DNA from 4 places in the Streptomyces sp. NPDC041784 genome. Region 1 is predicted to be linked to each of the others. Evidence: riboswitches for the same ligand, from Rfam matches in the RefSeq annotation. Region 1 holds a riboswitch; each other region holds the start of a gene.
What was found. Region 1 has a riboswitch for cobalamin ahead of ACZ6D7_RS37900 (cobalamin biosynthesis protein). Riboswitches for the same ligand answer to the same signal wherever they lie in the genome.
Positions count from the first base shown of each region.

Region 1 (7,333 bases):
CCTCCAGCATGGCCTCCCTCAGCGCCGGGTCGAGCGTGTCGAACCACGCCCGGTAGTCGGCCAGCGGCACGCGCGCGGGCGCGGAGGCCAGCTGGTCCTCGGTCAGCCACTCCACGTCGTGCCCGCCGGCCTCGATGAGCCGGTGGATCAACTCGTCGCCGCCAGAGGGGTACTCGGTGAGCGAGTACCCCGCGTCCCGCAGGGCGTCCAGCACCCGCACGGCCGAGGCGGGCGTGTCCAACCCCACCGCGTTGCCGACGCGCGAGTGCTTGGTCGGGTACGCGGTGAAGACCAGCGCCAGCTTCTTCTCGGCGTTCGGCTTGTGCCTCAGCCGCGCGTGCCGTACGGCGATCCCGGCGACGCGCGCGGCCCGCTCGGGGTCGGCGACGTACACCGGGACGTCGTCGGGACCCTGCTCCTTGAAGGAGAAGGGCACGGTGATGAGCCGCCCGTCGAACTCGGGGATCGCGACCTGCATCGCCGCGTCCATGGGGGAGAGCGCGGCGTCCGACGCGGACCAGGCGGCGTGCGAGGAGGTCAGGCAGAGCCCTTGCAGCACGGGCACGTTCAGGTCGGCGAGCGCCCCGATGTCCCAGGCCTCCTCGTCCCCGCCCGCCGAGGCCTGCGAGGCGTGCGTGCCGCCGGCCGCGAGGACGGTGGCGACCAGCGCGTCCGCCGCCGACAGCAGCTCGTACAGCCCGGCGTCGGCCCCGCGCAGCGAACCGCAGTACACGGGAAGGGCGTTGGCGCCCCGCGCCTCGATCGCGTCGCACAGGGTGTCCACGAACGCGGTGTTGCCGCTCAGCTCGTGGGCCCGGTAGAAGAGCACGCCGACGGTCGGCCGGCCCTCGACCAGGGCACGTTCGCCATGGACGCCGTACTGGGGCATCCGCTGCGGCTCGACGAACCCCTCACCCGTCAGCAGCACGGTGTCGGAGAGGAACCGCGCCAGTTCGGTGAGGTTGGCGGGGCCGCCCTCGACGAGGTACCTGAGCGCCTCCGCGACGACACCGGCGGGCACCGACGACTCGGCCATCAGCTCCGCGTCCGGCACGCTCTCGCCGCCGAGCAGCACGGTCGGGATCCCGGACGCCCTCAGCGCGGCCAGCCCCTCCTCCCAGGCACGCTTGCCGCCGAGCAGCCGTACGACGGCGATGTCCGAGCCCGCCAGGAGCCCGGGAAGGTCCCGCTCGACATCCACCCGGGTCGGGTTGCCGATCCGGTAGTCGGCGCCGGAGGCGGCCCGGGCCGCCAGCAGATCGGTGTCGGCGGTCGACAACAACAACACTGTGCTCATGCGGGCGCTCCCGGTGGAATGAAAGGCAGTCCTTGCGGCGCGCCCGACTCGATGAGCCGCCGGAGCGCGTCCGTGTCCGCGTGCTGTTCGATCAGGTCGCCGAGCCGGTCGAGCTGCTCCTCGCGCAGCGCGGCGAAGGAGGTGTCGGCCGCCGGCACGAACCGGCGGCCCGCGGCGGCCGCCACCTCGCGCAGGAAGGCCCGCCGGAACCCGTCCGACTCCAGCGAGCCGTGCCAGTGCGTGCCCCAGGTCTGTCCGACCCGGCAGCCGTCCAGGAACGGCTCGCCGCCGGTGACGTCGGCCACCCCGTGATGGATCTCGTACCCCTCGACCCGCTCGCCGAGGGCTTCGCCCACCGGCCGGGTGAGGGTCTTCTCCCGGGCGAACCGGACCCGGACGGGCAGCAGTCCGAGCCCGTCGACGTGCCCGCGCCGGCTCTCGACGTCGTCCTCGATGTGCTCGCCGAGGATCTGGAAGCCGCCGCAGATCCCGAGCACGGGCCGGCCCTCGGCGGCCCTGCGGCCGATGGCCCGCGCGAGCCCCCGCTCGCGCAGCCACTCCAGCGCCCGTACGGTCCCCCGGGTCCCCGGCACGACGACGAGATCGGCGTCGGCCAGCTCCTCGGGCCGGTCCACGAACCGCACGACGACGCCCGGCTCGGCGGCCAGCGCGTCCACGTCCGTGAAGTTGGACATCAGCGGGATCGCGCACACGGCGACCCGCAGCACGTCCTCGCCGACGGGCGGGGAGACGTTCGACTCCCGCACGGTCCCGCGCAGCGACACCCGCAGCCCGTCCTCCTCGTCGATCCCGAGGCCGTGCCGGAAGGGCAGCACGCCGTACGTGCGGCGTCCGGTGAGCCCGTGCAGCATGTCGAGCCCCGGCTCCAGCAGGCCGACGTCGCCCCGGAACTTGTTGACGAGGAACCCGGCGACCAGCTCCTGGTCCTCGGGCGAGAGCAGGGCGACGGTTCCGAAGAAGGAGGCGAAGACGCCCCCGCGGTCGATGTCGCCGACGACGAGCACCGGAAGCCGGGCGCCCCGCGCGATCCCCATGTTCACGATGTCGGTCCGCCGCAGGTTGATCTCGGCCGGACTGCCCGCCCCCTCACAGATCACCGCGTCATACGTGCCCCGCAACTCGGCGAGGCAGTCGAGAACGGTTCCGAGGAGTTTCTGCCGGCGCCCGCCGTGGTAGCCGCGGGCGCTCATCTCGCCGACGGGCTTCCCGAGCAGCACGACCTGGCTGCTGCTCTCACCGCCGGGCTTGAGCAGCACGGGATTCATCAGCGCGGTCGGCTCGACCCGGCAGGCCTGCGCCTGCATGGCCTGCGCCCGCCCGATCTCGGCGCCCTCCTTCGTCACGAAGGAGTTCAGGGACATGTTCTGCGCCTTGAACGGCGCGACCTTGACCCCCTGCCGCACCAGCCACCGGCAGATCCCGGCCGTGACGACACTCTTGCCCGCGTCGGAGGTGGTGCCGGCGACGAGCAGACCCCCGCCCCTCATGACGCACGCCCCTTCGCCCTCGTGGCCGCGGCCCGCGCGGCGACGGTGACGCCGAGCACGAGCAGACCGACCCGGCGGGACAGCCGTACGGCCCGCTCGATGTCCTGGACCTCCACGGCACGCCCTTTCTCGTTCAGCACCGGCCGGTGCTCGACCCGGCCCCCGTACGACAGCGTTCCGCCCAGCCGTACCCCGAGCGCCCCCGCGAAGGACGCCTCGACGGGCCCGGCGTTGGGACTGGGGTGCCGGCCGGCGTCGTCCCGCCAGGCCCGCACGGCCCCGCGCGGATCGTCCCCCGCGAGGGCGGCGAGTACGGCGGTCAGCCGCGCCCCCGGCCAGCCGGCGAGGTCGTCGAGGCGCGCCGAGGCCCACCCGAAGCGCCGGTACCGGGCCGACCTGTGCCCGACCATGGCGTCGAGCGTGTTGACGGCCCGGAACCCGAGCAGCCCGGGCACCCCGCCGACGGCCCCCCAGACCAGCGCCCCGACGACGGCGTCGGAGGTGTTCTCGGCGACGGACTCCACCACGGCCCGGGCGATCCCGTCGGCGTCGAGGGCCTGAGGATCCCGCCCGCACAGATGCGGCAGCCGCGCCCGCGCCGCGTCGACGTCCCCCGCCTCCAGCGCGCGCCCGATCACCCGGGCCTCGCGGACGAGGGAGGTGCCGCCGACGACGGCCCAGGTGGCGGCGGAGGTGAGGGCCACGGAGACGGCGGGGGAGGACCGTACGGCGCGCGAGGCGACGGCCCCGAGCGCGACGGCGCCCCCGGCGCACACCGCGGTGTGCAGCGCGCCCCACCCGCGGTGGTCGCGCCACAGCACCCGCTCCACGGCACCGGCGGCCCGCCCGAAACCGGCGACCGGATGGCCCCGGCGCGGATCGCCGAGCAGCAGGTCGCCGAGGAGGCCGAGGGCGGCGCCGTACGCGTGAACGCGATCGGCACGCACCGGCTCAGCCGGCCGTGGGGTCGGGCAGCGACCTGGTGGGGTACCTCAACGGCCGAGCGAGCATGGCGATATGTCCTCACTCAGGGTGTCCACGCCCTGGTTCGACGAGACCGGCGGCGAGAGTTCCTGGCTCCCGGGGGTTACTACCCCGGTGACAGTGGCGGGACCGCGCCGGATTCGCACCGGCTTCCTCTTCTGCCGCCGTACATGGCCCCGGCAGTCCACCACGGGCCCGGAAGGGCCGTCAACTTGCCGTTGACCTGCGCGGGGAGAGTGTGCAGAACCCCACACCGCTAGCACGGGGGGCGGGTGCCGGGGCCCGCTTCCCGGGAAAACCCCTCGAGCGGACGGACCTCCCCGGACCCGCTTGCGGTCGCGGAACGTGAGCGCCTGCAATGGCCCGTACGCCCCCTGAGGGGCACAACGGACGTGAACGGACGCGAATGGACGCGACCGGGTGCGAACGGACGCGAACGGCACCGGAGGGGACGCGGAGTGGCGTATGTGGGTGAAATGCGGCTGGACGACGGGCAGATCGTGCTGCTGGAGGTGACGGGGGAGGGGCCCGGGGGCGTCCAACGGGTCTCCCGGGGCGGCGGCGGGGCCGGCGTCGCGGGCGCGGCGGAGACCCTCCAGCAGGCGCTCGCCCGGGTACGCCCGGCGCTGGGCGCGGTCGTGGAAGGCGCCCGGAGCCTGGCCCGGCCCCCCGGCTCGGTCACGGTCGAGTTCGGCATCACGCTGAGCGCGGAGGCGGGCGTGGTGGTGGCCAAGGGCACCACGGAGGCCCACTTCACGGTGAGCATGCAGTGGTCGCCCCGGGACGAGGACGGAACGGCCCTCCCCGGGCAGCGTGATGGCGCCCCCTGATGAGGACCTCCCCCGGGCCATCGCCCGCTTCTGGAGCGAGGACGGCCGGGTCACCGGCACCGGGTTCCTGATCGCGGAACGGACGCTGTGCACCTGCGCGCACGTGGTGGCGAGCGCGCTGGGCACGGACGAGACGTCGGCGGCGCCGCCGACCGCCCGGGTGACGCTCGACTTCCCCCTCCTGACCCCGCCGTCGGCCGCCCTGCGGGCCGAGGTCACCCACTGGCACCCGGTGCGCCCGGACGGCGGCGGCGACATCGCCCTGCTGACCCTGGCGGAGCCGGTCCCCGGCACCACCCCGGTCCGGCTCGCCGGCGGCACGGCGGTCTGGGACCACGCATTCCGCGTCCTCGGCTTCCCCGCCCGCACCGACGACCACGGCGTCTGGGTGGACGGCAGACTGCGCGCCCCGGTCGGCAAGGGCTGGACCTCGATGGAGGCCCGCCCGCTCTCCGGCGCCCCGCCCATCGGCCGCGGCTTCAGCGGCGGCCCGGTGTGGGACACCGACCAGGGCGGGGTCGTCGGCATGACGGTCGCCGCGGAGACGGGCACGGGCGCGACCACGGCCTACCTGATCCCGGCACCCCTCCTCCTGGGCCTGGACCCGGCCCTGAGCCCGTCCCCCTTCCGCGGCCTGGAACCGTTCCAGGAGGAGGACGCGGGGGTGTTCTTCGCTCGGCGGGGGGACGGGGAGCGGATCGCGGCGGCCCTGCGCGCGCACGCCTTCGTTCCGGTCGCGGGGGCGTCCGGGGTCGGGAAGTCGTCCTTGGTCCGGGCCGGAGTGCTTCCCCTGCTGCGGTCCTCCGGCCACACGGTCACCGACTTCGCCGGCCAGCCGGACACCGATCCGGTACGGACGCTGGCGGAGGCGCTCGGGGAACAGTTCCCGTCGGCGCGGGAACTCGCGGGGGAACTCGTGCGGGAACTCTCGCGGGAACCGCACGCGACGACGGACCGGACCCGGACGGCGGTCCTGCTGGCCGCCCGCATCCTGCGGGAGTCGGGCCCCTCGGGCCACGTCGTCCTGCTGGACCAGTTCGAGGAGACCGTCGGGGCCCGCCCCGCCGACGCCCGGGCCCTCCTGGACGTCCTCCTGCCGATGACCCGTGCCGTCCACCCGTCCGGCCGCCGGCTGCGCGTCCTGGCGACCCTGCGCTCCGCCTCCCTGGAGGAACTGGTCGCGGACGGCAGGGCGGAGGAACTGAGCGGCACGGTCCAGATGATCGCCCCGATGACCCGCGACCAACTGGACGAGGTGGTGCGCAGGCCGATCGAGGCCGTCCCCGGCGTGGAGTTCGAACCGGGCCTGGCCGAACTGATCGTGGCGGACGCGGGCGGTGAGCCGGGTGCACTGCCCCTGGTGGAGTTCGCGCTGGCGGAGCTGTGGGAGCGCCGGGAACACGGCCGCCTCACGCACGCGGCGTACCGGACGATCCGGGGTGTCGAAGGGGCCCTGTCCCGCTATGCCGACCAGCAGCTGGCGCGGGTCTGCAAGGCCCCGGGCGGCCCGGATCCCATGGTGGCCCGCCGCCTCTTCGAACGCCTCGCCCGCCCGGTCAGGGGCAACGAGTACGCCCGCGTCGCCCGGGCCTTCGAGCACCTGCCCCCCGAACTCCGGGTCGCCGCCCAGGCCTTGGCGGCGACCCGCCTCCTGGTCATCGCCCGGGACAGCTCCGGCCGGGAGACGGTGGCACTGGCGCACGAGGCGCTGGTACGGCAGTGGCCGACGCTCGGGGGCTGGCTCGACGAGTCGCGTGCGTTTCTGGTGTGGCACGAGAAGCTGCGGGGGCGGCTGCGGGAATGGGAGGACGCGGACCAGCACCCCGATCTGCTGCTGCGGGGGCAGGAGTTGGCGGCCGCCAGGGTGGTGTCCGCGTCGCGCGCCGCGGAACTCTCCGTCGAGGAGTCGGAGTTCGTCCGCCTCAGCCGGCTGCACCGCACGCGCTCGGTGCGCAGGGGCCGTACCGGCGTCGCCCTGGTGGCCTGCCTGGCTCTGGTGGCGTCCTCGCTCGGGGTCCTGATCTGGGGCATGGTGCGCGACGAGGACCGGGACCAGGCCGACGAGGCGGCGAGGAAGCTGGTCGGCCAGGCCGCGGACCGGGCCCGGGAGGATCCCGTGGGTGCGGCGCTGCTGGCCGCCGCGGCCCGGCGCACGAGCGAGCTGCCCGAGACCAGGGCGGCCGTGATGCGGCACACGTGGCCGCTGACCTCGCTGGTGGCGGTGGACCGGATCCTGCCGGACGGTGAGGTGCGGAAGGTTGCCGCCTCCCTGGACGGCACGGTCATGGCCGTCCTGACGACCGGGCGGCAGGGCAGGCAGGCCTATGTGGTGACGGGCCCGGGACACGGTGTCCCGGGAGCGCGGCGTCTGCCCGGTTCGCCCGCGTCGATGGACGCGGTGGCCGTCAGCGACGACGGCACGAGGGTCGCCGTGGCGGCGGGGCACGGGGACGTGCGGGTGTGGCGGATCGAGAAGGGGGAGCCGCGGAAGGGGCCGTGGTCGTGGAGATGGAGCGCGGACAACACCGCCGAGGCCACCCGGACGCTCGACTTCTCCGACGACGGAACCCGGCTGGTGCACTGGGTTGGCGCCGCCGACCGCTTTTCCCTCTGCCACGGGTCGGCCGTCGACCCGTGGCTGCGGACGGTCCGGGTCGAGGGGAAGGCGGTGAAGGGGCAGGGAACGGCGCTGCCCGTCGGTCGGCTGGAGCCGG
Region 1 covers NZ_JBVJAB010000027.1:67,108-74,440, reverse strand. The annotation lists gene cobN (cobaltochelatase subunit CobN) at 1-1,297, opposite strand, end outside; gene ACZ6D7_RS37905 (cobyric acid synthase) at 1,294-2,805, opposite strand; gene ACZ6D7_RS37900 (cobalamin biosynthesis protein) at 2,802-3,752, opposite strand; cobalamin riboswitch at 3,854-3,993, opposite strand; gene ACZ6D7_RS37895 (CU044_2847 family protein) at 4,266-4,619, shown strand; gene ACZ6D7_RS37890 (nSTAND1 domain-containing NTPase) at 4,606-7,333, shown strand, end outside.

Region 2 (7,333 bases), on a different contig from region 1:
GCACGCGGCCGGGCAGCAGGGCCTGCTGCTGGCGGCAGAACGGCTCGCGGATCTCTCCCCGGGGCAACCAGCCCCGGGGAGGGTACGGGCAGAGCTGGAAGGTGCAGTCGGGCAGACAGGCCGAGCCCGGCGCGGGCGGGGTGGACGTGCCGATCCGCAGTCCGGGCCGCAGCGGCTCCCGGTTCGTACGGATGCACGGCGGCAGAGGCATACCTGGCTGCTCCGCGCGGGCCAGGCGTTCCTCGACCTCGTCCGGGTGCCCGTCCCGTTCGATGAGGTTCAGCATGATCAGCACATCGGCGACGAGGCGTTGGGCGCGCGGGTCGAGGGTGCTCCAGCCGACCGACGGCGGGATCCACAGGCTGTGCCTGCGGTACCCCCCGCGCTCGTCGGCGCGGGCGCCGATGTTGTCGGCGACGCCCTTCTCGTCGATCCACAGGAACCGCTCGGGCTGCCCGGTCTCCAGGGCGAGGGCCACCAGGTCGCCCGCCTCGGCGACGAACGGATGCAGGGGCCGCCGGACCTGGTCGCCGTCCTCACCGGGCCGGCCCGGCGCCGCGTTCACCGTGCCCGCCATCGACAGCCAGCGCTTCACGGTCCGTACGGCGGTGGCCCCGCCCAGCGGCTGGATCGGCTCGTGCCCGTCGGGGTGGCCGCCGTTGCGCCCCGCCGCACCGTGCCCCCGGTCATTGCCGCCGGCGCTGTCCGCCAGCTCCCACAGGCACAGGGCCTGGAGCAGGCTGAGCTGGGCGTACCAGCACCGGGACTGCTGCAGCACGGTCTCCGCCTGGCGGATCAGGCCGGCGCGGCCGCCCGGGTAGGTGTGCGGGTGCCGTTGGCGCCGGTTGGCCGCGTACTTGAAGCCCTGGGCCAGCGCGGCCTCCAGGGCGAGCGGCAGGTCGGGGGCGCCGCCGGTGAACGCCGGGTCGAGGTGGCGCAGCCACTTGGTGAGGCGTTCCTGGGCCTCGTCGCGGTGGGCCTCGTCGACCGAGCCCAAGAGCATGGGGACCGCCCAGGCCCGCATCACGAACTCCCGGAAGAGAGCGACCCGTTGCTCGCGGTAGCGCGCGTTCAGCTCCCGCCGCTCGCGCTGCAGCCGCCGGACATCCTCGGCCGACGCGGCGCGCGAGGACACCCCGGCCGCTCTCGCCCGCCCCATGCGCGCGGCCCACGTCTCGTACTCCCCTCGCTTCCAGGCCCTCAGCTGCTCCAGCCGGTCGTTGTACTCCTCCACGGGGTCGCTGTTCAGGCCGACCCGCTCGCGGATCACGGCGAACGCCGCGTTGCCGCCGGCTCCGAACTCCTGGGACACGGCCAGGCGGATCGAGTAGGAGGGCTCCTCGATGCCCAGCTGGAACAGCTCCCAGTACAGCGGGGTGGTGTCGATCCGGTCGGAGGTCTTGCGCAGCGCGGCTCCGACCTGCTTGATCAGTCTCCGCTTCGCGTCCCGCAGGGTGCGCCGGTCTCCCTTGATGCCGGGCCAGCGTGCGCGCACCTCCGCGACGATGCCGGCCAGCCGTCTCGGGTCGTGCTCCGCGCTCTCGATCTCCACGGCCGCCGCGTAGAGGTCGAGGGCCTTCGGATCGTCCGTGCGGCGGCCCGCGGCCGTGCTCAGCCGGAGGGCCGGCGGGCGGCCCCGCACGGATGTCTGCCGGGCCAGCTCGGCGATCTCCTTGCGCACGTCGGCCCGGATCCCGCCGCCCCGGGCCGGAAGGCTCGCCGCCCGCGCCCGGGACAGCAGCACCAGGGCGATGAGCAGCTCACGGCTGGGACCGGGCGGCTGGAGCGCCTGTTCGACCAGTTCCCCGGCGCCCCGCTCCCCCAGGTGGTTCAGCACGCGGTAGCCGAAGTAGGCCTGGATGATGCTGTGCGGGAAACGGACCCTGCGCTCGAAGCCCTCCACCAGCTTGAGCTTGCTCGCGTGGGCCGCGAGGCGGGCCAGGGCGGCGTGGCACTGGTCCATGTTCCCCGCGTGCAGCCGTCTGCGCTCGTCGTCGCCGAGCCGCTCGCACAGCGCGTCCCAGATCCGCTGCCGGTGCCAGTCGGAGAGGTCGTTCCCGTGCTTGCCGTACTGGTCGAAGACGCGGCCGGCCCACAGGTGCTGTGCCCGGGCCCGGGCGCGCCGCGCCGGTCCGGGGTGCAGGACGTCCGGGTCGAGCAGCTCCGCGAGGCCGACCTCCAGCTTGTCCTGGAGCAGTCCGACGCAGGCCAGGGCCGAGGCCACCTCGAGGGTGTCCCGGCGCTCCTGCGGGGCCAGCGCGACGTCCTCGCGCAGCTTCCCCTCGCACAGCGCCTCGGCCCAGGTCTCCAGCAGCCAGAGCCGCAGGGTGGCGCGGTCACGGCTGCGGGTGTTCATGTGGTGGGGATCGGCGTCCGGACGGTCGTGCTCCAGGGCTCCGCGCCGGTGCAGTTCGCGGGCGATCTGGAGGTAGACCGGTGACTCGGTCACCTCCGCCGTCTCCACGATCCAATCCACCCGGCGCTCGTCGGTCTCCGGTACGCCCGCCTCGACGAACCGCAGCGCCGCCTCCTCGCCGAGCGGTTCCAGTTCGACGATCGCGGCGGAGGTGCTCTCCAGCGGGCTGTGCGGCCGGGAGGCGATGACCAGGGGCAGCTTCTCCTCGTGGGCGCGTTCGATGGCCCGTCGGATGACGTTGTCCCGGTTCTGCTGGCGCCCGTCGTCGAGGAGGGCCTCCTCCAGGCCGTCGGCGAGGACGACCGGCTTGTCGTCGGCGAGGAGCTGTTGCCAGACCCGGTCGGTCTTGCCGCGCGCCAGGATGCCCTTGGGTGCCTCGTCGGCGAAGCGGCGCCTGGCGAGATGTTCGAAGTTCAGGTCGCCCCCGTCGACCGCGTCCCGCAGCCGGATCGGTACGGGTACGGCGTTCTGGTGGGCCAGGAGTTCGGTGAGCCGTACGAGGACGGCGGTCTTCCCCGCGCCGACGCCGCCGACGAGCAGATAGGGCCGGCGGGTGTCGCGCTCGCGCAGCCGCTCGGCGATGACCTGGGCGATCTCCTCCCGTCCCACGATCTCGGCGGTGTCGTGCCCGGCGGTGGGCACCAGCTTGCGGGGATCGCGCAGTGCCTTGGCGAGGTATCGCCGTTTGGTCCAGCGGTACCACCAGAACAGGAAGAGCGTGGCGGCGATCGAGGCGGCGAGGATCGGACCGACGAACTTGAAGACGGTGTCGAAACCCTGGTTGTGCTGCCGCCATTTCTCGAAGCCGGTCGTCTCGCTCGTGATGAGGATGGCCAGGCCCTCCCCGATCCAGGCGAGCAGCGCGAGCACGGCGACGAGCCAGACGATCCGGGTGACGTTGGCGTAGGTGACCCAGCGGCGCCATTTCCGGGGGCGGGTGGCCCCGCGGCGGGCCTCCAGACGGATCGTCAGGGTGTGCCAGCGGCCCACGAGGCCCTGTCCTACCCGGCTTCCCGCGCGCCGGAGGTCCAGTGTCGCCATCGGCGCGTCGCGCGGCCGTTCCTTGCCGGGCAGGTGGCGGACGACCCTCGTCATCGTGTGCTCCCTCCGAGAGCGGATCTCGGGACGGAGGACCTGCGGGGCGCCGACGCCTTCTTCCATGGAAGCACTCCCGGCACGCCCCGCAACCCGGCCGCCCCACCGCGGAAATCGGGGGCTCCCGGGTGCGGCCGTCCGACAGACTCGGGGCCATGGACATCGTGATACGACCGGCGGAGATCGCCGAGTACGAGGCGCTGGGCGAGATCACCGCCCGGGCCTATCTCGAGGACGGCCTCCTCGACTACGGCGGGAACGACCTGTACCTGCCCGTGCTGAAGGACGTGGCCGGGCGGGCGGCCGCCGCCGAGGTGCTCGTAGCCGTGGAGGGCGGCCGGCTCCTCGGTGGGGTGACCTTCGTCCCGGGCCCCGGCCCGATGGCCGATCTGGCGGTTCCCGGCGAGGCCGAGATCCGGATGCTCGCCGTCGACCGGGCCGGCCGCGGCCGGGGTGCCGGTGAGGCCCTCGTGTGGGCCTGCGTCGAGCGCGCGCGGGCCGTCGACGGCTGCGCGCGTGTCGTGCTGTCGACCCAGCGGACCATGTACGCGGCCCATCGCATCTACGAACGTCTCGGCTTCGTCCGAACACCCGAGCGGGACTGGAATCCCGTGCCGGAGCTGGACGACATCACTCTGCTCGCCTATCAGTTGACGCTCTGAAACCGCCTCGACACAACATCTGGGGGTGGCGTGACCGGCGAGCACAAGATGTATGCTCATGCTCGCTGTCGTCGCAGGGGAATCCGGTGCGAATCCGGAACTGTCCCGCAACGGTGTACTTGTGCATGTCTGTTCCCAGGAGCCGTCGTGCGCAGGAGTCAGTCCGAGGACCTGCCGACAGCGCACCCGGCCGTCCGGCTCGGGTGCCTGCCGTCCGGGCCTCGTGGAGTGGGCCGGTGGACCGCGACGCCGTGCGCGCTCGTGTGCTGCCCCCTGCCCTCCGCCAGGCCCATTGCCGAGCGAGGGAGAGCCCCCACGTGACCATCGCGCCAGCCGACCCGGCTTCAGCCATCCAGCTGGACACCGACGGTCCCGGTACCGCGTTGCTGCGGACCCTGACCGAGCTGACCGCCGACCTCCCCGACGCCGACCCCGGCCGGGTCGCCGCCGCCGCGCTGCGCGGCCGGTCCGCGCGGGCGGACGAGACGGAGCTGCGCGAGCTGGCCACGGAGGCGGCCGCCGGCCTGATCTCCGAGGACCCCGCCTACTCGAAGCTGGCCGCCCGGCTGCTGACCGTCGGCATCGCCGCCGAGGCCGCCTCGCAGGGCGTGACGACGTTCACCGAGTCCGTCGCCGTCGGCCACCGCGAGGGCCTCATCGCCGACCGCACCGCCGACTTCGTGACGCTGCACGCGGCGCGGCTCGACGCGCTGATCGACACCGGCGCCGACGACCGCTTCGGCTACTTCGGCCTGCGCACCCTGCACAGCCGCTACCTGCTGCGCCACCCCCTCACGCGCAAGGTCGTCGAGACGCCCCAGCACTTCCTGCTGCGGGTCGCCGCCGGCCTCGCCGAGGACGACACCCCGCGCTCCGTCGACGAGGTCGCCGCGCTCTACGGGCTCATGAGCCGGCTCGACTACCTCCCGTCGTCCCCCACGCTCTTCAACTCCGGCACCCGGCACCCGCAGATGTCGTCCTGCTACCTGCTCGACTCCCCGCTGGACGAGCTGGACTCCATCTACGACCGCTACCACCAGGTGGCCCGGCTCTCCAAGCACGCCGGCGGCATCGGACTGTCGTACAGCCGGATCCGCTCCCGCGGGTCCCTCATCCGCGGCACCAACGGGCACTCCAACGGCATCGTCCCGTTCCTGAAGACCCTGGACGCCTCGGTGGCCGCCGTGAACCAGGGCGGCCGGCGCAAGGGCGCGGCCGCGGTCTACCTGGAGACCTGGCACTCCGACATCGAGGAGTTCCTGGAGCTGCGCGACAACACCGGTGAGGACGCCCGCCGTACGCACAACCTGAACCTCGCGCACTGGGTGCCGGACGAGTTCATGCGCCGGGTGAACGCCGACGAGGTGTGGTCGCTGTTCTCCCCGGCCGACGTGCCCGAGCTGGTCGATCTGTGGGGCGAGGAGTTCGACGCCGCGTACCGCAAGGCGGAGGCCGCCGGGCTCGCCAGGAAGACCATCCCGGCCCGTGATCTGTACGGCCGGATGATGCGCACCCTCGCGCAGACCGGCAACGGCTGGATGACCTTCAAGGACGCGGCCAACCGCACCGCCAACCAGACGGCCGAGCCGGGCCATGTGATCCACTCCTCGAACCTCTGCACGGAGATCCTGGAGGTCACGAACGACGGCGAGACGGCGGTCTGCAACCTGGGGTCGGTCAACCTCGGCGCGTTCGTCGACACGGCGAACGGCGACATCGACTGGGAGCGGCTGGACGAGACCGTCCGCACCGCCGTGACCTTCCTCGACCGGGTCGTCGACATCAACTTCTACCCGACCGAGCAGGCGGGCCGCTCCAACGCCCGCTGGCGCCCGGTGGGCCTGGGCGCGATGGGCCTCCAGGACGTCTTCTTCAAGCTGCGGCTGCCCTTCGACTCCGCCGAGGCCAAGGCGCTGTCCACGCGGATCGCCGAGCGCGTGATGCTCGCCGCGTACGAGGCCTCCGCGGACCTGGCCGAGCGCAACGGCCCGCTGCCGGCCTGGGAGAAGACCCGTACCGCCCGTGGTGTCCTGCACCCCGACCACTACGGCGTCGAGTTCACCTGGCCGGAGCGCTGGGCGGCGCTGCGCGAGCGGATCGCCGCCACCGGGATGCGCAACTCGCTGCTCCTCGCCATCGCGCCGACGGCCACCATCGCCTCCATCGCCGGTGTGTACGAGTGCATCGAGCCGCAGGTGTCCAACCTGTTCAAGCGCGAGACGCTGTCCGGTGAGTTCCTCCAGGTCAACTCGTACCTGGTGCAGGACCTCAAGGCGCTGGGCGTCTGGGACGCGCGGACCCGTGAGGCGCTGCGCGACTCGGGCGGTTCGGTGCAGGACTTCGCGTGGATCCCGGCCGAGGTGCGCGCCCTGTACCGCACGGCGTGGGAGATCCCGCAGCGCGGTCTGATCGACATGGCCGCCGCCCGCACCCCGTACCTGGACCAGGCCCAGTCCCTGAACCTGTTCCTGGAGACGCCGACCATCGGCAAGCTCTCCTCGATGTACGCGTACGCCTGGAAGTCGGGCCTGAAGACGACGTACTACCTGCGTTCGCGCCCGGCGACCCGGATCGCCCGCGCCGCACAGGCCCAAGCCTCCATCCCCGTACAGCAGGTGCCCTCGGAAGAAGCCGTCGCCTGCTCCCTTGAGAACCCCGAGTCCTGCGAGGCCTGCCAGTAATGACCAGCGAAGCCAAGACTGTGTCTGCCAAAAACCTGCTCGACCCGGGCTTCGAGCTGACGCTCCGCCCCATGCGCTACCCGGACTTCTACGAGCGCTACCGGGACGCCATCAAGAACACCTGGACCGTGGAGGAGGTCGACCTCCACTCGGACGTCGCCGACCTGGCGAAGCTGTCCGAGGGCGAGCAGCACATGATCGGCCGGCTGGTCGCGTTCTTCGCGACGGGCGACTCGATCGTCGCGAACAACCTCGTGCTGACGCTGTACAAGCACATCAACTCCCCGGAGGCGCGCCTGTACCTGTCGCGCCAGCTGTTCGAGGAGGCCGTGCACGTCCAGTTCTATCTGACGCTCCTGGACACCTACCTCCCCGACCCGGAGGACAGGGCGGCCGCCTTCGACGCCGTGGAGAACATCCCGTCCATCCGCGAGAAGGCCGAGTTCTGCTTCCGGTGGATCGACGAGGTCGAGAAGCTG
Region 2 covers NZ_JBVJAB010000004.1:180,364-187,696, forward strand. The annotation lists gene ACZ6D7_RS10255 (NACHT domain-containing protein) at 1-3,511, opposite strand, end outside; gene ACZ6D7_RS10260 (GNAT family N-acetyltransferase) at 3,667-4,173, shown strand; cobalamin riboswitch at 4,226-4,366, shown strand; gene ACZ6D7_RS10265 (ribonucleoside-diphosphate reductase subunit alpha) at 4,491-6,854, shown strand; gene ACZ6D7_RS10270 (ribonucleotide-diphosphate reductase subunit beta) at 6,854-7,333, shown strand, end outside.
Region 2: another riboswitch for cobalamin. It lies ahead of ACZ6D7_RS10265 (ribonucleoside-diphosphate reductase subunit alpha); the one in region 1 lies ahead of ACZ6D7_RS37900 (cobalamin biosynthesis protein).

Region 3 (7,333 bases), on a different contig from region 1:
TCATCCGGGCCACCCACTTGGTGTTCAGCACACCGGGCGCGGCGGGCACGATCACCCGGGCGGGGTGGCCGTGGTCGGGGGACAGGTCCTCGCCGTTGACGTACAGGGCGAGCAGGGAGCGCGGATCCGCGACCTGGTTGGCGCGCAGGGCGGCGCGGCGGAACGCGCCGTGCCGCTGGAGGGACTCGACGAGCACGTCCGGCGGGTCGTCCTCGTACCCGACGAGCGCGGCGAGGTCGCGCAGCCGTACGCCGCGCCACCACTGGTCGGACGTCGACCAGCCCTCGACGCAGGCGATGGGCAACGCCGAGCTGTGCAGGGGGAGTTCGGCGAGCTGGGCGCGGCTGAGGCGGACGGTGCCGGTGCGTCCGGTGACCACGAGCCGCCAGGCGTCGGCGCTCGTCTCCGCCGGGTCGATGCCGGCGTACGCGGCGGTCTTGTTGATCTGGAAGCCGTTCGGGCCACTGCCGGGGTCGGCTCCGCCGTGCGGGGCGAGGAGGGCCGTGCGGCGCAGGGCGTCGACGTTCTGCCCGACGGACGTCAGGAACAGCAGCAGCGAGCCGCCCCCGACGAACCACAGGGCACCCCGCCGGGACACGGTCGGCTCGGCGGGGCGCGGGGACACCAGGTCGTCCTGCTCCTCCTCGCGCGGGTGGCGCAGGTGGCGCAGATTGCGCAGCGCCTTGGGCGCCTTCAGGACGGCGTGGGCGACGAACGCGGCGAAGAACACCCACGCGCCGTAGAAGTGCAGCGGGTAGAAGGAGCCCGGGAAGACGTAGTCGAGCTGGATGTTGAGGACGCCGGTCACGAACTCGAAGAGGCCGCCGCCGACCAGCAGCAGCAGGGAGATCCGCTCCAGGGCGTGGGCGAGCGAGCGGGCCGGCGGCAGCGCGAACAGCTTCGGCACCACCGACCACAGCTTGGCCAGCAGCACCGGGATCAGGGTGATGCCGAGGGTGACGTGGACGCCCTGGTTGAGCCGGTACAGCCAGTGCGGGTCCGTCGGCCAGGCGAAGAGGTAGAAGCCGAGGACGCCCTTGTCCGGCGTCTTGTCGTTCACCGGCGACAGATCCGGGTTGTAGGCGGCGTACGAGACCAGGCCCGTCACGAACAGCACCGTGATGCCGACGAGCAGGACGACGCCGAGCAGGGACGTGAACCAGGGGCCGCGCAGCGGGCTGCGCCAGAAGCCGGGAGAGGTGGGGAGCCGTGGATCGTCGCGCATGAGCCGACCGTAGGCCGGGGCACCCCCTGAACGGGCTCCGCGACCCATGACGAAACGCTGACGTCCGGCCCGGACGCGGTTCGCCGCCCTCCGCTCGGCCTAGCGTGCCGGTGTGACCCGCTCCCTCCCGCGTGATCTGTGCGCCGCCTCTGCCGCCGCCCTGCTCGTCGTCGTGGCCGTGCTGGTCGGCGGCCACCTCCAGGACACCCACCACACGCTGTTCGTGAACTGGCCCCCGCTGCTGGCCACCTGGGGTCCGCACACCGGACCCGGCACCCCGGCCGCCCTGCTGGTGGCCGCGGCCGTGACGGCGTACGGCCCCGTCCTGGCCGTACGGCTGCCCTGGCGCGCCCTGTCGGCGGCCGTCTGGGGCACGGCCACGGCGTGGATCGTCTCCCTCGCCCTCATCGACGGCTGGCAGCGGGGTATCGCCGCACGGCTCACCACCCGCCACGAGTATCTCCAGGTCGTCGACCGGTTCCACGACGTCCCCGCCGCCCTGCGGGGCTTCACCGGGCACATCCTGCTCGACTCCCCCGACAACTGGCCCGCCCATGTCGCCGGACACCCGCCGGCGGCCACGCTGACCTTCGTGCTGCTCGACCGGATCGGGCTGCGGGGCGGCGGCTGGGCCGGGATCTGGTGCGTCGTGGCCGGCGCGACGGCGTGCGTGGCCGTGCTCGTCGCGGTGCGGGCGCTGGCCGGCGAGGACCTCGCGCGGCGGGCGGCCCCCTTCCTGGTGCTGGCCCCGGCGGCGGTGTGGATGGGCACCTCGGCCGACGCGTACTTCGCGGCGGTCGCCGCGTGGGCGGTGGCGCTGCTGGCGACGGCGGTCACCGCACGGTCGGCGGGCCGGGCGGCGGGCTCGGCGGCGGCGTCCGGCCTCCTGTTCGGGCTCACCTGCTACCTCTCCTACGGCCTCACGCTCTTCGCCGCGCTCGGCGCGGCGGTGCTGCTGCTCGGCCGGGCCGGGGTCCGGGAGCGGCCGGTGATGCTCGTGGCGCTGCTCGCCGGGCTGGCCGTCGTGCCGACGGCGTTCACGCTCGCCGGGTTCGACTGGTGGGAGGCGTACCGGCTGCTGGTCACGCGCTACCACGAGGGCGCCGGGGGCGTGCGCCCGTACGGCTACTGGGTGTGGGCCAATCTCGCCTGCGCGGTGCTGATCACGGGCCTGGCGACGGCGGCGGGGCTGCGGCGCACGGGGGCCGTGCTGCTGCGGCGGCGCACCGCACCGCGCGGCGAGGTCCGGCTCGCGCTGCTCGTAACCGCCGCTCTCGTCGCCCTGCTGGTCGCGGACCTCTCCGGGATGAGCAAGGCGGAGACGGAGCGGATCTGGCTCCCGTTCGCGATGTGGCTGCTGCCGTCCTGCGCGTTCCTCACCCGTCCCCGCGCCTGGCTGGCCGCCCAGGCGGTCCTCGCCCTGCTCCTCAACCATCTGCTGCTCACCGGGTGGTGAGCCGCCCGGGCCGGCCGCCGCCGGCGTCGACCGACGACGGCCCGGGGCTCAGCGGGTCACGGTGTCACGGCGCGAGCAGCAGGCTGTCGCCGCGCTCCTTGGCGGCGGCGTAGCGCCGTGCGACGTCCTGCCAGTTGACGACCTGCCACATCGCCTCGATGAAGTCGACCTTCTGGTTCCGGTACTGGAGGTAGAAGGCGTGCTCCCAGGCGTCGAAGACCAGGATCGGGGTGGAGCCCTGGCCGACGTTGCCCTGGTGGTCGTAGACCTGCTCGACGATCAGGTGGCCGCTGAGCGGCTCGTAGGCGAGCACGCCCCAGCCCGAACCCTGGGTCGTGGCCGACGCCTTGGACAGCTGCGCCTTGAAGTTCGCGAACGAGCCGAAGGACTCGGCGATCGCGTCCGCCAGCTCGCCCACGCCGTCCGCCTCCAACGGCTCGCCGCCGCCGTCGCCGGTCATGTTGTGCCAGTAGATGCTGTGCAGGATGTGCCCGGAGAGATGGAACGCCAGGTTCTTCTCCAGACCGTTGATCGAGCCCCACGACGCCTTGTCCCGGGCCTCGGCGAGCTGCTCCAGGGTGTCGTTCGCGCCCTTGACGTACGCCGCGTGGTGCTTGTCGTGGTGCAGCTCGATGATCTCGGGGCTGATCACCGGGGCGAGCGCCGCGTAGTCGTACGGAAGCTCCGGGAGCGTGTAAACGGACATGTCCGACGTCCTCCGACATTATTGCGAGTGATATGCAGCTGCACGCTAACAGCAAGAGTGCTGTTCTGCCGATCAGTCGTCGGTCCTAGGACTCCGGACGTGTCGCCGCCCCGGCCCCGGCCGGGTGGGCCGTCCACTTCTCCTCGATGCGGCCGGCCTTCCACACGACGAGGGCCAGCAGCCAGGTGGCGAGGAAGAGGCCTACGACGACATAGCCGACAGCGTTCAGGTCCAGGCCCGCGATCCGGTCCCAGAAGGGGCCGTGCAGACCGGCCCGGTCGGCGTGCCTCATGCCGAGCGTGTACGCGGTGACCCCGATCCCGATGCCGAAGGTCCCGCCGCCGCCCACGCTGTAGTGCGCCGGGACGACGACCGCCACCAGCGTGACCCAGCCGACGACGTGCAGGGCCAGGACGAACGCGGCCATCCCGGCGAGGCTCGTCCACGTCTCGCGGGTCAGGGACGTATTGATGCGGCGCCACGACGGACCGCGTCCGGCGGCCTTCGTGGGACGGGCGGATTCCGGGGCGGTGCTCATGGGGGCGCGGGCCTCACCTCTCGGTGAACGGCCGTTCCCGGCCACGCCCTCCAGGCTTCTGCGCATCCTTTGCAGGCACAAGAAGGCAGCGGCAAAGCCCGCGTCAGGTTTCCGTCAGGGCGCCTTCCGTCAGGATGCCTTTCCGTCAGGATGCCTTTCCGTCAGGGCGCCCTTCAGTCGGCACGCCCCGAGGACCGCGGTCCAGGTGCTCCGCGATCCAGCGCGCCGCCGCCTCCGGGTCGGGGACGACCGGAACGCCCTCGGGGGACGGAGGCCGGCGGACCACGATCACGGGCAGCCCGGCCTCACGGGCCGCCGTCAGCTTCGGCGCGGTGGCCGCTCCCCCGCTGTCCTTCGTCACCACCACGTCCACCCGGTGACGGCGCAACAGCTCGCGTTCGCCGTCGAGGGTGAAGGGGCCACGGTCCAGCAGCACCTCCGTCCGGGGCGGGTACGGAGGCTCGGGCGGGTCGACGGACCGCACGAGGAACCACGGTTCGGTGAGGTCCGCGAAGGTGGCCAGACCGATCCGCCCGGTGGTGAGGAACACCCGCCGGCCGAGCCCGGGCAGCAGCGCGGCGGCCTCCTCCAGCGAACCGGCCTCGTGCCAGCGGTCACCGGGCACCGGCACCCAGCCGGGCCGGCGCACGGCGAGCAGGGGCACGCCGGTGCCGGCGGCGGCCCGCGCCGCGTGCCGGGCGATGGTCCCGGCGAAGGGATGTGTGGCGTCGACGAGCGCGTCGACCGCGTGCTCCCGCAGCCAGGCGGCCAGCCCCTCCGCTCCGCCGAACCCGCCGACGCGGACCTCACCCGGGAGCGGCCGGGGAGCGGCGACCCGCCCGGCGAGCGAACTGGTCACCGTCAGACCGGGAACGCCGTCCAGCAGCTCGGCCAGTCGGCGGGCCTCCGTGGTGCCGCCGAGGATCAGTACACGCACGAGAGTCCGGATCCGTTCCTGAAGAGGTGAGGCGGTGAAGGGGTGAAGAGGGGAAGAGGGGAGGAGGGGGAGGGAGTGAGGGGGCGGGCGGCGGGCGCGTTCTCCACTCAAGCACACCGGGGTGTGCGCCGGTGAGTGAGCCGTACCACGACGCCCTCGCGCCCCCCGTTGCCGCTTGTCAGGGCCCTTGTGCGGGCACTACTGTCACCACGCCTCGGTGAACGGGAAATCCGGTGTCAAACCGGTGCGGCCCTCGCCACTGTGATCGGGAAGTCCGGCTCCAGCCCTCACGGGCAGCCACTGGGTCTTCGGACCCGGGAAGGCGGAGCACGGGCGGTGGTACCCGTCAGCCAGGAGACCGGCCGGGGCGCGTCAACCATCCACGAGGTGCTGGAGAGGGTCTGCTGAACCATGCACATAGCCGAGGGTTTCCTCCCGCCGGCGCACGCGGTCGCCTGGGGCGTCGCGTCCGCACCCTTCGTCGTCCACGGAGTCCGCTCGCTCACCCGTGAGGTCAGGGAACACCCCGAGAGCACCCTGCTGCTCGGGGCCTCCGGGGCCTTCACGTTCGTACTGTCCGCACTGAAACTGCCCTCGGTGACGGGAAGTTGCTCACACCCCACCGGCACCGGCCTGGGCGCCATCCTGTTCCGGCCGCCGATCATGGCCGTACTGGGCACCATCACCCTGCTCTTCCAGGCGCTGCTGCTCGCCCACGGCGGCCTCACCACGCTCGGCGCCAACGTCTTCTCGATGGCGATCGTCGGGCCCTGGACCGGTTACGCGGTCTACCGGCTGCTGCGACGCTACGACGCGCCGCTGATGGTCGCGGTGTTCTTCGGCGCGTTCGCCGCCGACCTGTCCACCTACTGCGTGACCAGCGTGCAGCTGGCGCTGGCGTTCCCCGACCCGGGCAGCGGATTCCTGGGCGCGCTCGGCAAGTTCGGCTCCATCTTCGCCGTCACCCAGATCCCGCTCGCGGTCAGCGAGGGCCTGCTCACGGTGTTCGTGATGCGGCTGCTGGTGCAGTCCAGCAAGGGCGAACTGACCCGGCTGGGCGTGCTGGTGACCGGTGGTCGGACCGAGGCCGGGACCGGGACCAAGGCCGAGACCGGCACCGAGACCGGCACCGAGACCGGCACCGGCACCGGGGCGGTGGCCCGATGAGCCGCAACGCGAAGATCAACGCCCTGCTGCTGTTCGTGGTGGCCGCGCTGGCCGTCCTGCCGCTGGCCCTCGGGCTCGGCGACCACAAGGAAGAGCCGTTCACGGGCGCGGACGCCGAGGCCGAGACGGCGATCACCGAGCTCGAGCCGGACTACGAGCCCTGGTTCTCGCCGCTGTACGAGCCGCCGTCCGGGGACATCGAGTCCGCGCTGTTCGCCTTCCAGGCGGCGCTCGGCGCGGGGGTCCTCGCCTACTACTTCGGTCTGCACCGGGGGCGGCGCCAGGGCGAACTCCGGGCGCTGGCACGGCAGGACTCGGCGACCGCCGACGGGCCCGTCCACGCATCCGTCCACGCATCCGTCCACGAGTCGGCCGCCGAGTCGGCCCGCGAGTCCGCTGACAAGCCCGCCACCGAGTCCGCCGACACGTCCGCCGAGAAGTCCGACAAGCCCGTCGCCGAGTCCGCCGAACGGGCCTAGCCGATGCTGCCGATCGACGCGGCGGCGCACAGCAGTCGCTGGCGCCGCCGTCACCCCGTGGACAAGGCCGTGCTCGGACTGGGCCTGACCGTGCTCGCCGTCTCGCTGCCGCCCTGGCCCGGCGCCGCCCTCGTGCTGGTGACCGCGCTCGGGGTGCTGCTGGGCCCGGCGGGCGTGCCGGGCCGTCGGCTGTGGCGGGCCTACCGGGTGCCGCTGGGATTCTGTGCGACCGGCGCGGTCACGCTGCTCGTCCAGGTCGGCGGACCCGACGGGTTCGTCGCCCCGGCCGACGGTGGCGCGGTGCGCGCCGGGGAGCTGATGCTGCGTACCTCGGCCGCCTCCCTCGGCGTCCTGCTGTTCGCCTTCACCACACCGATGTCCGATCTGCTGCCGCGCCTGGTCAAGGCCGGGGTGCCCGCGCCCGTGGTGGACGTGGCGCTGGTGACGTACCGCATGAGCTTCCTGCTGCTGGACTCCGTGCGCCGGATCCGCGAGGCCCAGGCGGCCCGGCTCGGGCACACCAGCCGGGCGGCGGAGTGGCGTGCGCTGGCCGGGCTCGGGGCGACGGCGTTCGTCCGGGCCTTCGACCGGGCCGCGCGGCTCCAGGCCGGGCTGGCCGGGCGCGGCTACGACGGCACCCTGCGCGTCCTCGTGCCCGAGGCCCGGGTCTCCGTCCGCTTCACGGCGGTCAGCGTCGCGCTCCTCGCGGCGCTGGCCGTCCTCACCTTCGTCCTGGAAAGGCCGCTGACATGAGCGAGCCCGTGCTGGTCGCCCTGCGCGGCGCCTCCTTCGCCTACGAGGACGGCCCCGTCGTGCTCGACGGGC
Region 3 covers NZ_JBVJAB010000022.1:96,972-104,304, reverse strand. The annotation lists gene ACZ6D7_RS34985 (molybdopterin-dependent oxidoreductase) at 1-1,225, opposite strand, end outside; gene ACZ6D7_RS34980 (hypothetical protein) at 1,338-2,681, shown strand; gene ACZ6D7_RS34975 (superoxide dismutase) at 2,746-3,387, opposite strand; gene ACZ6D7_RS34970 (hypothetical protein) at 3,473-3,925, opposite strand; gene ACZ6D7_RS34965 (cobalt-precorrin-6A reductase) at 4,071-4,862, opposite strand; cobalamin riboswitch at 5,061-5,243, shown strand; gene ACZ6D7_RS34960 (energy-coupling factor ABC transporter permease) at 5,274-6,029, shown strand; gene ACZ6D7_RS34955 (energy-coupling factor ABC transporter substrate-binding protein) at 6,026-6,508, shown strand; gene cbiQ (cobalt ECF transporter T component CbiQ) at 6,512-7,261, shown strand; gene ACZ6D7_RS34945 (energy-coupling factor ABC transporter ATP-binding protein) at 7,258-7,333, shown strand, end outside.
Region 3: another riboswitch for cobalamin. It lies ahead of ACZ6D7_RS34960 (energy-coupling factor ABC transporter permease); the one in region 1 lies ahead of ACZ6D7_RS37900 (cobalamin biosynthesis protein).

Region 4 (7,333 bases), on a different contig from region 1:
ACGACCGTGCCGCATCAGCGCAGACGACGCGGTCGGGGACCAACGCGGAACGGCAGGGCGAGGGAGCGCATCGGTGTCGGAAGACCAGCGGAACACCACCGGACGCGGGCAGTTGCAGGGGCTGAAAGTGGTTGAGTTCGCCCATGTGGTTGCCGGGCCGCTGGCGGGATCGATGCTCGCCGACCAAGGGGCCGACGTCGTACACGTGGAACCTCCCGGCGCCGGAGACGCGGCCCGTGCCATGGGACCCCAACGTGACGGTGTCCACCTGTGGTTCAAGGTCGCCGGCCGCAACAAGCGCTCGGTCACCCTCGATCTGCACCACGAGGCCGGCCGGAGTGTCGCTCGCCGACTCGTGGCCTGGGCGGACGTCGTCATCGTCACCCTGCGCGCCGGACGCCTGCGCAGCTGGGGACTCGACTGGGACTCCGTGCACCGGATCAATCCCCGGGCCGTACTGCTGCAGATCTCCGGCTTCGGCGCCACGTCGTCGCAGGCGGACGCCCCCGGCTTCGGCAAGATGGGCGAGGCGCGCAGCGGAGTCGTCCACCTGACCGGCTTTCCCGACGGCCCGCCCGTCCACACCGGCTTCTCGCACGGTGACGCCGTGACCGGCCTGATGGGCGCCTACGCCGTCCTCGCCGCCCTCCACCGCCGTGACCACGACCCCGACTTCGACGGCGAGTGGATCGACCTCGCGCTCTTCGAGTCCCTGTTCCGTCTCGTCGAGTGGCAGGTCATCGTCCACGACCAGTTGGGACGAGTACCCGAACGCTCCGGCAACCAGCTGGCCGTCGCCCCCGCGGCCGTGATCAACACCTACCGCTCACGCGACGGCGAGTGGATCACGGTGACCTCCGCCACGCTGCGCTCAGTCCGCAACATCGCCCGCCTGCTGGGACTCCCCGAGCAGGAGTTCGCCACCGCGCAGCAACAGCACGACCGGCGCGGGCAACTGGACGAGGGCCTGCGGAACTGGGTGGCGGAGCGCGGTACCGGTGAGTGCCTCGAGGAGTTCGCCCGCGCCGAAGTCGTGGCCTCACGGGTGTTCGACGCCGCGGACATCGCCGCCGACCCCGTGTACGCCGAGCGAGAAGACATCGTCACCGTCGATGACCCCGACCTCGGTCCGGTGCGTATGCAGGCGGTGATCCCGCACTTCCGGCAGCAGCCCGGCCGGGTCTGGCGGACAGGGCCCGCCCTCGGACAGGACAACCACCTCGTCTACGGGCACTGGCTCGGACTCAGTGCGGACGAACTGGCCGACCTGGAGAAGAGCGATGTCATCTGAGGCGTCTTCGGAGAGCCCCCCCGAGGGGAACGCGGGAGCGGTCGACCGGCCCCCGCTGCGCTCCCTGCTCTTCGTCCCCGGCACCAGAACCGACTGGCTACCCAAGGCCCGGGCAGCGGGCGCCGACGCGGCCATCCTCGACCTGGAGGACGCGGTGCCCGCCTCGGGCAAGCTCGCCGCCCGCACACAGGTGGCCGATGCCATCGTGCGGTCCGCCGACGCTTCGGCGGATCAGGCGGGACGGATGGCGCTGTTCGTCCGGGTCAACCCGCTGGACGGCTGGGCGGGAGCCGAGGAACTGCGCGCGGTCGTACGGCCCGGGCTCGCCGGCATCGTGCTCCCCAAGGTCTGCTCTGCCGAGGACGTGAAGCTTGCCGACCGGCTGCTGGACTGGTGCGAACAGGAACAGGGCCTGCCGTCGGGACGCGTCGCCCTGGTGCCCCTGCTGGAGACGGCCCGTGGCCTGCGCGAGGCCTACGACATCGCCCGAGCCGCCCCGCGCGTCGCCCACTTGGGAGCTCTCACCGCCGCCGGCGGCGACGTGGAACGCGCCGTCGGCTACCGCTGGAGCCCGGAGGGTACCGAGACGGTGGACTTGCGATCCCGCGTTCTGCTGGACGCCAGGGCAGCGGGAGTGCCGCATCCGGTCAGCGGATTGTGGACGCGCATCACCGACCTGCCGGGGCTGCGCGCCTTCGCCGAACAGAACCGCTCCCTCGGCTACGAGGGGATGATGGCGATCCATCCTTCCCATGTCCCGGTGATCAACGAGGTGTTCTCTCCCGGCCCTGCCGAACTCGCCCGCTCCGCAAGGCTGATCGCGGCGGTCGAGGCGGCACAGGGGGACGGGACGGGCGCGGTGACATTCGAAGGTGAGATGGTCGACGAGGCCATGGCCCGTACGGCACGCCTTGCTCTGGAACGACACGGGGCGCACGTGCGTGTGGCTGATGAACTCCCGCCGTCCGGCCCGTGATTGCGAGACTGCCCACTGCCGGCGGGGCGATGATCCGACGGACCGTGGCACACGGCCGCAGGCCCTGACGAACCGATTTCCCCGACTCCGGGGCCGCGACGCACGATGGGGCGGGACTCCGCCAGGAGGTCCCGCCCCATCTTCCTTGGGTCATGCCGCAATGGGGCACGCGGTCGGGCTCAGAAACGGTCCGGGGCACGCTCCGGGAGCGGAGATCCGGGGAGCACGTCCCGCTGCTGGTCCCTCCGTGCCTCGTCGTTCGAGTCGGCCGTCGCCTTGCAGGTCACGTCCTTCGCCGGGAGCTTGCCGGTTAGCAGGTAGTCGGTGACCGTGCCGTCCGTGCATCGAGGCGGGCTGACCACCAAGGTCCACCTCGCCGTCGACGGCCGGGGCCTGCCCCTGTCGATCGTGCTCACGCCCGGCAACGTCAACGACGCCACCGCATTCGGCCAGGTCCTCGACGGGATCCGTATCCCGCGCACCGTCACGGGCCGCCCGCGCACGACGCCGGAGCGCGTGCTGGGCGACAAGGCCTGTTCGAGCCGGGCGATCCGCCACCTGCTGCGGCGCCGGGGCATCGCTGCCACGATCCCCGAACGCCGCGACCAGGCGGCCAACCGCCAACGCCGAGGGCGCCTCGGCGGCCGCCCGCCTTCGACAAGGAGATTCACCGCGACCGCAACGTGGTCGAACGATGTTTCGCCCGCCTCAAGCAGTTCCGCGCGATCTCGACCGGGTTCGACAAGCTCGCCGACCGCTACCGCGCCGGAATCGTCCTGGCCCCCCTGATCCTCTGGCTCCGCGAACCAGCCAGGTGATCATTTGTCAGACACGCCTTAGGCCCGCCGGGGCCGGTCCCGCCCCCGTACCCGTAGGAGAAGCAGATGCCCACCCACGCACCGACCCGCCAGGTCCGCGTCCTCGCCCCGCCGGGCGAGCGGCACGACGAGATCCTCACCCCCGCCGCGCTGGACTTCGTCGGCCGGCTGGCCGACGAGTTCGGCGGGCGCCGCCAGGAGTTGCTGAAGGAGCGCCGACGGCAGGCGCTGCGGCTGGCCGGCGGCTCCCCGCTCGACTTCCCCATGGCCACCCAGCCGTCCGCGCCGACCCGGCCTGGCGCGTCGCACCGCCCGCGCCCGGTCTGACCGACCGCCGTGTCGAGATCGCCGGACCGCCGGAACGCCGTACGGCCGTCGACGCCCTCACCTCCGGTGCCCGGGTCTGGACGGCTGACTTCGCGGACGCCACCGCGCCCACCTGGGACAACGTCATCGGCCGCCAGCTCACCCTGCGCGACGCCATCGAGGGGCGCAGCGACTTCACCACCTCCGACGGGAAGGCGTACCGGCCCGGCGGCCGCGACCGGCCGGCCACCATCGTCGTCCGGCCGCGCGGCTGGCACCTCGACGAGGAGCACCTGGCATGCGACGGCGCTCCCGTGCCCGCCGCACTGGTCGACTTCGGCCTGTACTTCTACCACTGTGCCCAGCGGCAGATCGACGCCGGCCACGGCCCGTACTTCTCCCTGCCGAAGCTGGAGAACCGGTACGAGGCCCGGCTGTGGAACGACATCTTCGTCTGCGCGCAGAAGGCACTCGGCATCCCCCGGGGCACCGTCCGCGCCACGGTCCCCATCGAGACGATCACCGCCGCCTTCGAGATGGAGGAGATCCTCCACGAGCTGCGCGAGCACAGCTCAGAGCTCAACGCGGGCCGCTGGGACTACCTGTTCAGCCTCCTCAAGACCTTCGGACACCGCACGGACTTCCTGCTGCCCGACCGGACGAAGGTGACCATGACCGCCCCCTTCATGCGGGCCTGCACCGAACTCCTCGTGCGCACCTGCCACCGGCGCGGCGCCCACGCCATCGGCGCCACGGCGTCCCAGCTGCCCGGCAGGGATCCATCCGCGCACGAGGCCGCGCTCGCCACGGTCCGGCTGGACAAGGAGCGGGAGGCGGAGGACGGCTTCGACGGTTCCGGCGTCGCGCACCCGGGACTCGTACGGGTCTGCCGCGAGGTGTTCGACGGCGTCCTGGGCGAGCGGCCGCACCAGATCGACCGTACCCGCGACGACGTGGAGGTGACGGCGGCCGAACTGCTGTCGGTGCGCCGGATCGGCGGACCGCCCACGGCGGAGGGCGTGCGCGCGAACATCGCCGTCGCCCTGCGCTGCTTCGACGCCTGGCTGCGCGGCCGGGGTGCCGTCGCCCTGGACGGTCTGTCGGCGGACACGGCCACCGCCGAGGTCGCCCGCGTGCAGATCTGGCATTGGGTGCGGCACCGGGTGGTGGACCGGGAGACGGTGCTGCGGCTGCTCGACGAGGAACTCGCCGCGCTCGGCGCCGCGTACCCGTGGGCCGCCCTGGACGACGTACGGGCGCTCTTCGAACGCACCGCCCTGGCGGGCGAGTTGCCGCAGTTCTTCACACCCGACGCCTACGCCCGTCACCTGATGCGCCGTGCGGAGCCGCGGTCATGAGCGGGGGCATCCGACGCGTCGGGGTGGTCGGCGGCGGGCAGATGGGCGCGGGCATCGCCGAGGTGTGCGCGCGGGCCGGGATCGACACGGTGGTCTGCGAGGCCGACGCCGTCGCCGCGCGCGCCGCACGGGACCGTGTGGCGGCCTCACTGGAGCGTGCCGTGGGGCGGGGCGGGCTGGACCGGGACGCGGCGCGGGACGCGCTCGCCCGGCTGGTCTTCACCGGCAGCCTGGGGGACCTCGCCGACCGGCAGCTGAGGTCGTGGAGGCCGTCGTCGAGAACGCCGACGCCAGGAACTGGGCTGCGCCCACCCCATGGGCCCACTGAAACAGGCCGACCTGATCGGCCTCGACACCCTCACCGCGATCGCCGAGTCGCTCTACGACGAGTTCAAGGAACCCCTGTACGCCCCTCCCCCGCTGCTCCGGCGGATGGTGCAGGCGGGGCTGCTGGGCCGTAAGAGCGGCCGGGGGTTCCACGTGTACGACGCCACCCCTTAGGCTGGCCGGTGCAGCTGGTTCGCCCCGTCCGCCAGGCGGGAGCGTCGCAAGAGGGAACCCGGTGGGAATCCGGGACTGCCCCGCAGCGGTGAGTGGGAACGACCGCCGTCATACGCACTGGGTCCGAGAACAGGCCTGGGAAGCGACGGCCAGTAGGTGTCCTCCGACGAACGGAGGGCGCGCCCACGAGTCCGAAGACCTGCCAACTGCCCATGCGCGAAACATTCGCGCGCGGACATCCCGGTGACCTCGAGGGCGGGTCGGCGTACACACCGAACGGACGGCCGTGGGCCGCTGCCGTACGGTTCGTCGCACCTTCGCGCCCCCGTCCCGTCGCCGGGATCTCAGGGATTCATCTCGCGAAGGAGATCTCCGTGACCACCAAGCCCGCAGCCGCGGCAGCACGGGCCACCGTGTACGGCTACCCCCGCCAGGGACAGAGCCGGGAACTGAAGAAGGCGATCGAGGGCTACTGGAAGGGCCGCGTCACCGCCGACGCGCTGCGCGCCACCGCCGCCGAACTGCGCCGCACCCACTGGCGGCAGCTGGCCGACGCCGGCATCGACGAGGTCCCCACGGGCGACTTCTCGTACTACGACCATGTCCTGGACACCACCGTCATGGTGGGCGCGATCCCCGCCCGCCACCGGGACGCGGTGGCCGCCGACCCGCTGGCGGGCTACTTCGCCATGGCGCGCGGCACCCAGGACGTCGCGCCGCTGGAGATGACCAAGTGGTTCGACACCAACTACCACTACCTGGTCCCCGAACTCGGCCCGGACACCGTGTTCACGGCCGACTCCACCAAGCCCGTCGCCGAGTTCGAGGAGGCGCTCGGCCTCGCCCTGAGGGGCCGTCCGGTCCTGGTCGGTCCCGTCACCTATCTGCTGCTGGCCAAGCCCGCGCCGGGCGTGCCCGCCGATTTCGACCCGCTCACCCTGCTCGACCGGCTGCTGCCGGTGTACGCCGAGGTCCTCGCCGACCTGCGCGCGGCCGGCGCCGAGTGGGTGCAGCTCGACGAGCCCGCCCTCGTCCAGGACCGCACGCCGGCCGAACTCAGCGCGGCCGCCCGGGCCTACCGCGACCTCGGTGCCCTCACCGACCGGCCGAAGCTGCTCGTCGCCTCCTACTTCGACCGGCTGGGCGAGGCCCTGCCGGTGCTGGCCAAGGCGCCGGTCGAGGGACTCGCGCTGGACTTCACCGAGCGGGCCGCCGCCAACCTGGACGCGCTGGCCGCCGTCGGCGGGCTGCCCGGCAAGCGGCTGGTCGCCGGTGTCGTCAACGGCCGCAACATCTGGGTCGACGACCTGTCGGCGTCGCTCGCCACGCTCGGCACCCTGCTGGGCCTGGCCGACCGGGTCGACGTGGCCGCCTCCTGCTCCCTGCTCCACGTCCCGCTCGACACGGGCGCGGAACGGGACATCGACCCGCAGATCCTGCGCTGGCTCGCCTTCGCCCGGCAGAAGACCACCGAGATCGTCACCCTCGCCAGGGGCCTCGCCCGGGGCACCGGCGCCATCACGGCGGAACTGGCCGCGAACCGGGCCGACCTGGCCTCCCGCGCGAACTCCCCGATCACCCGCGACCCGGCCGTCCGCGCCCGTACCGGCGCCGTCACCGCCGCCGACGCGCGCCGCGCCCAGCCGTACGCCGAGCGGGCCACGGCCCAGCGCGCCCACCTCGGGCTGCCCCTGCTGCCGACGACGACCATCGGCTCGTTCCCGCAGACCGACGAACTGCGCACCGCGCGCGCCGACCTGCGCGCGGGCCGGCTCGACACGGCGGGCTACGAGGAGCGCGTCAGGGCGGAGATCCAGGAGGTGCTCGCCTTCCAGGAGAAGGCCGGCCTGGACGTGCTGGTGCACGGCGAGGCCGAACGCAACGACATGGTCCAGTACTTCGCCGAGCAGCTGACCGGCTACCTGGCCACGCAGCACGGCTGGGTGCAGTCCTACGGCACCCGGTACGTCCGTCCGCCGATCCTGGCCGGCGACATCTCCCGCTCCGAGCCGATGACCGTGCGCTGGACGACGTACGCCCAGTCGCTCACCTCACGCCCGGTCAAGGGCATGCTCACCGGTCC
Region 4 covers NZ_JBVJAB010000007.1:719-8,051, reverse strand. The annotation lists gene ACZ6D7_RS16590 (CaiB/BaiF CoA transferase family protein) at 74-1,291, shown strand; gene ACZ6D7_RS16585 (HpcH/HpaI aldolase/citrate lyase family protein) at 1,281-2,267, shown strand; partial or broken gene ACZ6D7_RS16580 (alpha/beta hydrolase) at 2,447-2,611, opposite strand; partial or broken gene ACZ6D7_RS16575 (IS5 family transposase) at 2,613-3,107, shown strand; partial or broken gene aceB (malate synthase A) at 3,152-4,749, shown strand; partial or broken gene ACZ6D7_RS16565 (3-hydroxyacyl-CoA dehydrogenase NAD-binding domain-containing protein) at 4,746-5,250, shown strand; cobalamin riboswitch at 5,249-5,471, shown strand; gene metE (5-methyltetrahydropteroyltriglutamate--homocysteine S-methyltransferase) at 5,625-7,333, shown strand, end outside.
Region 4: another riboswitch for cobalamin. It lies ahead of metE (5-methyltetrahydropteroyltriglutamate--homocysteine S-methyltransferase); the one in region 1 lies ahead of ACZ6D7_RS37900 (cobalamin biosynthesis protein).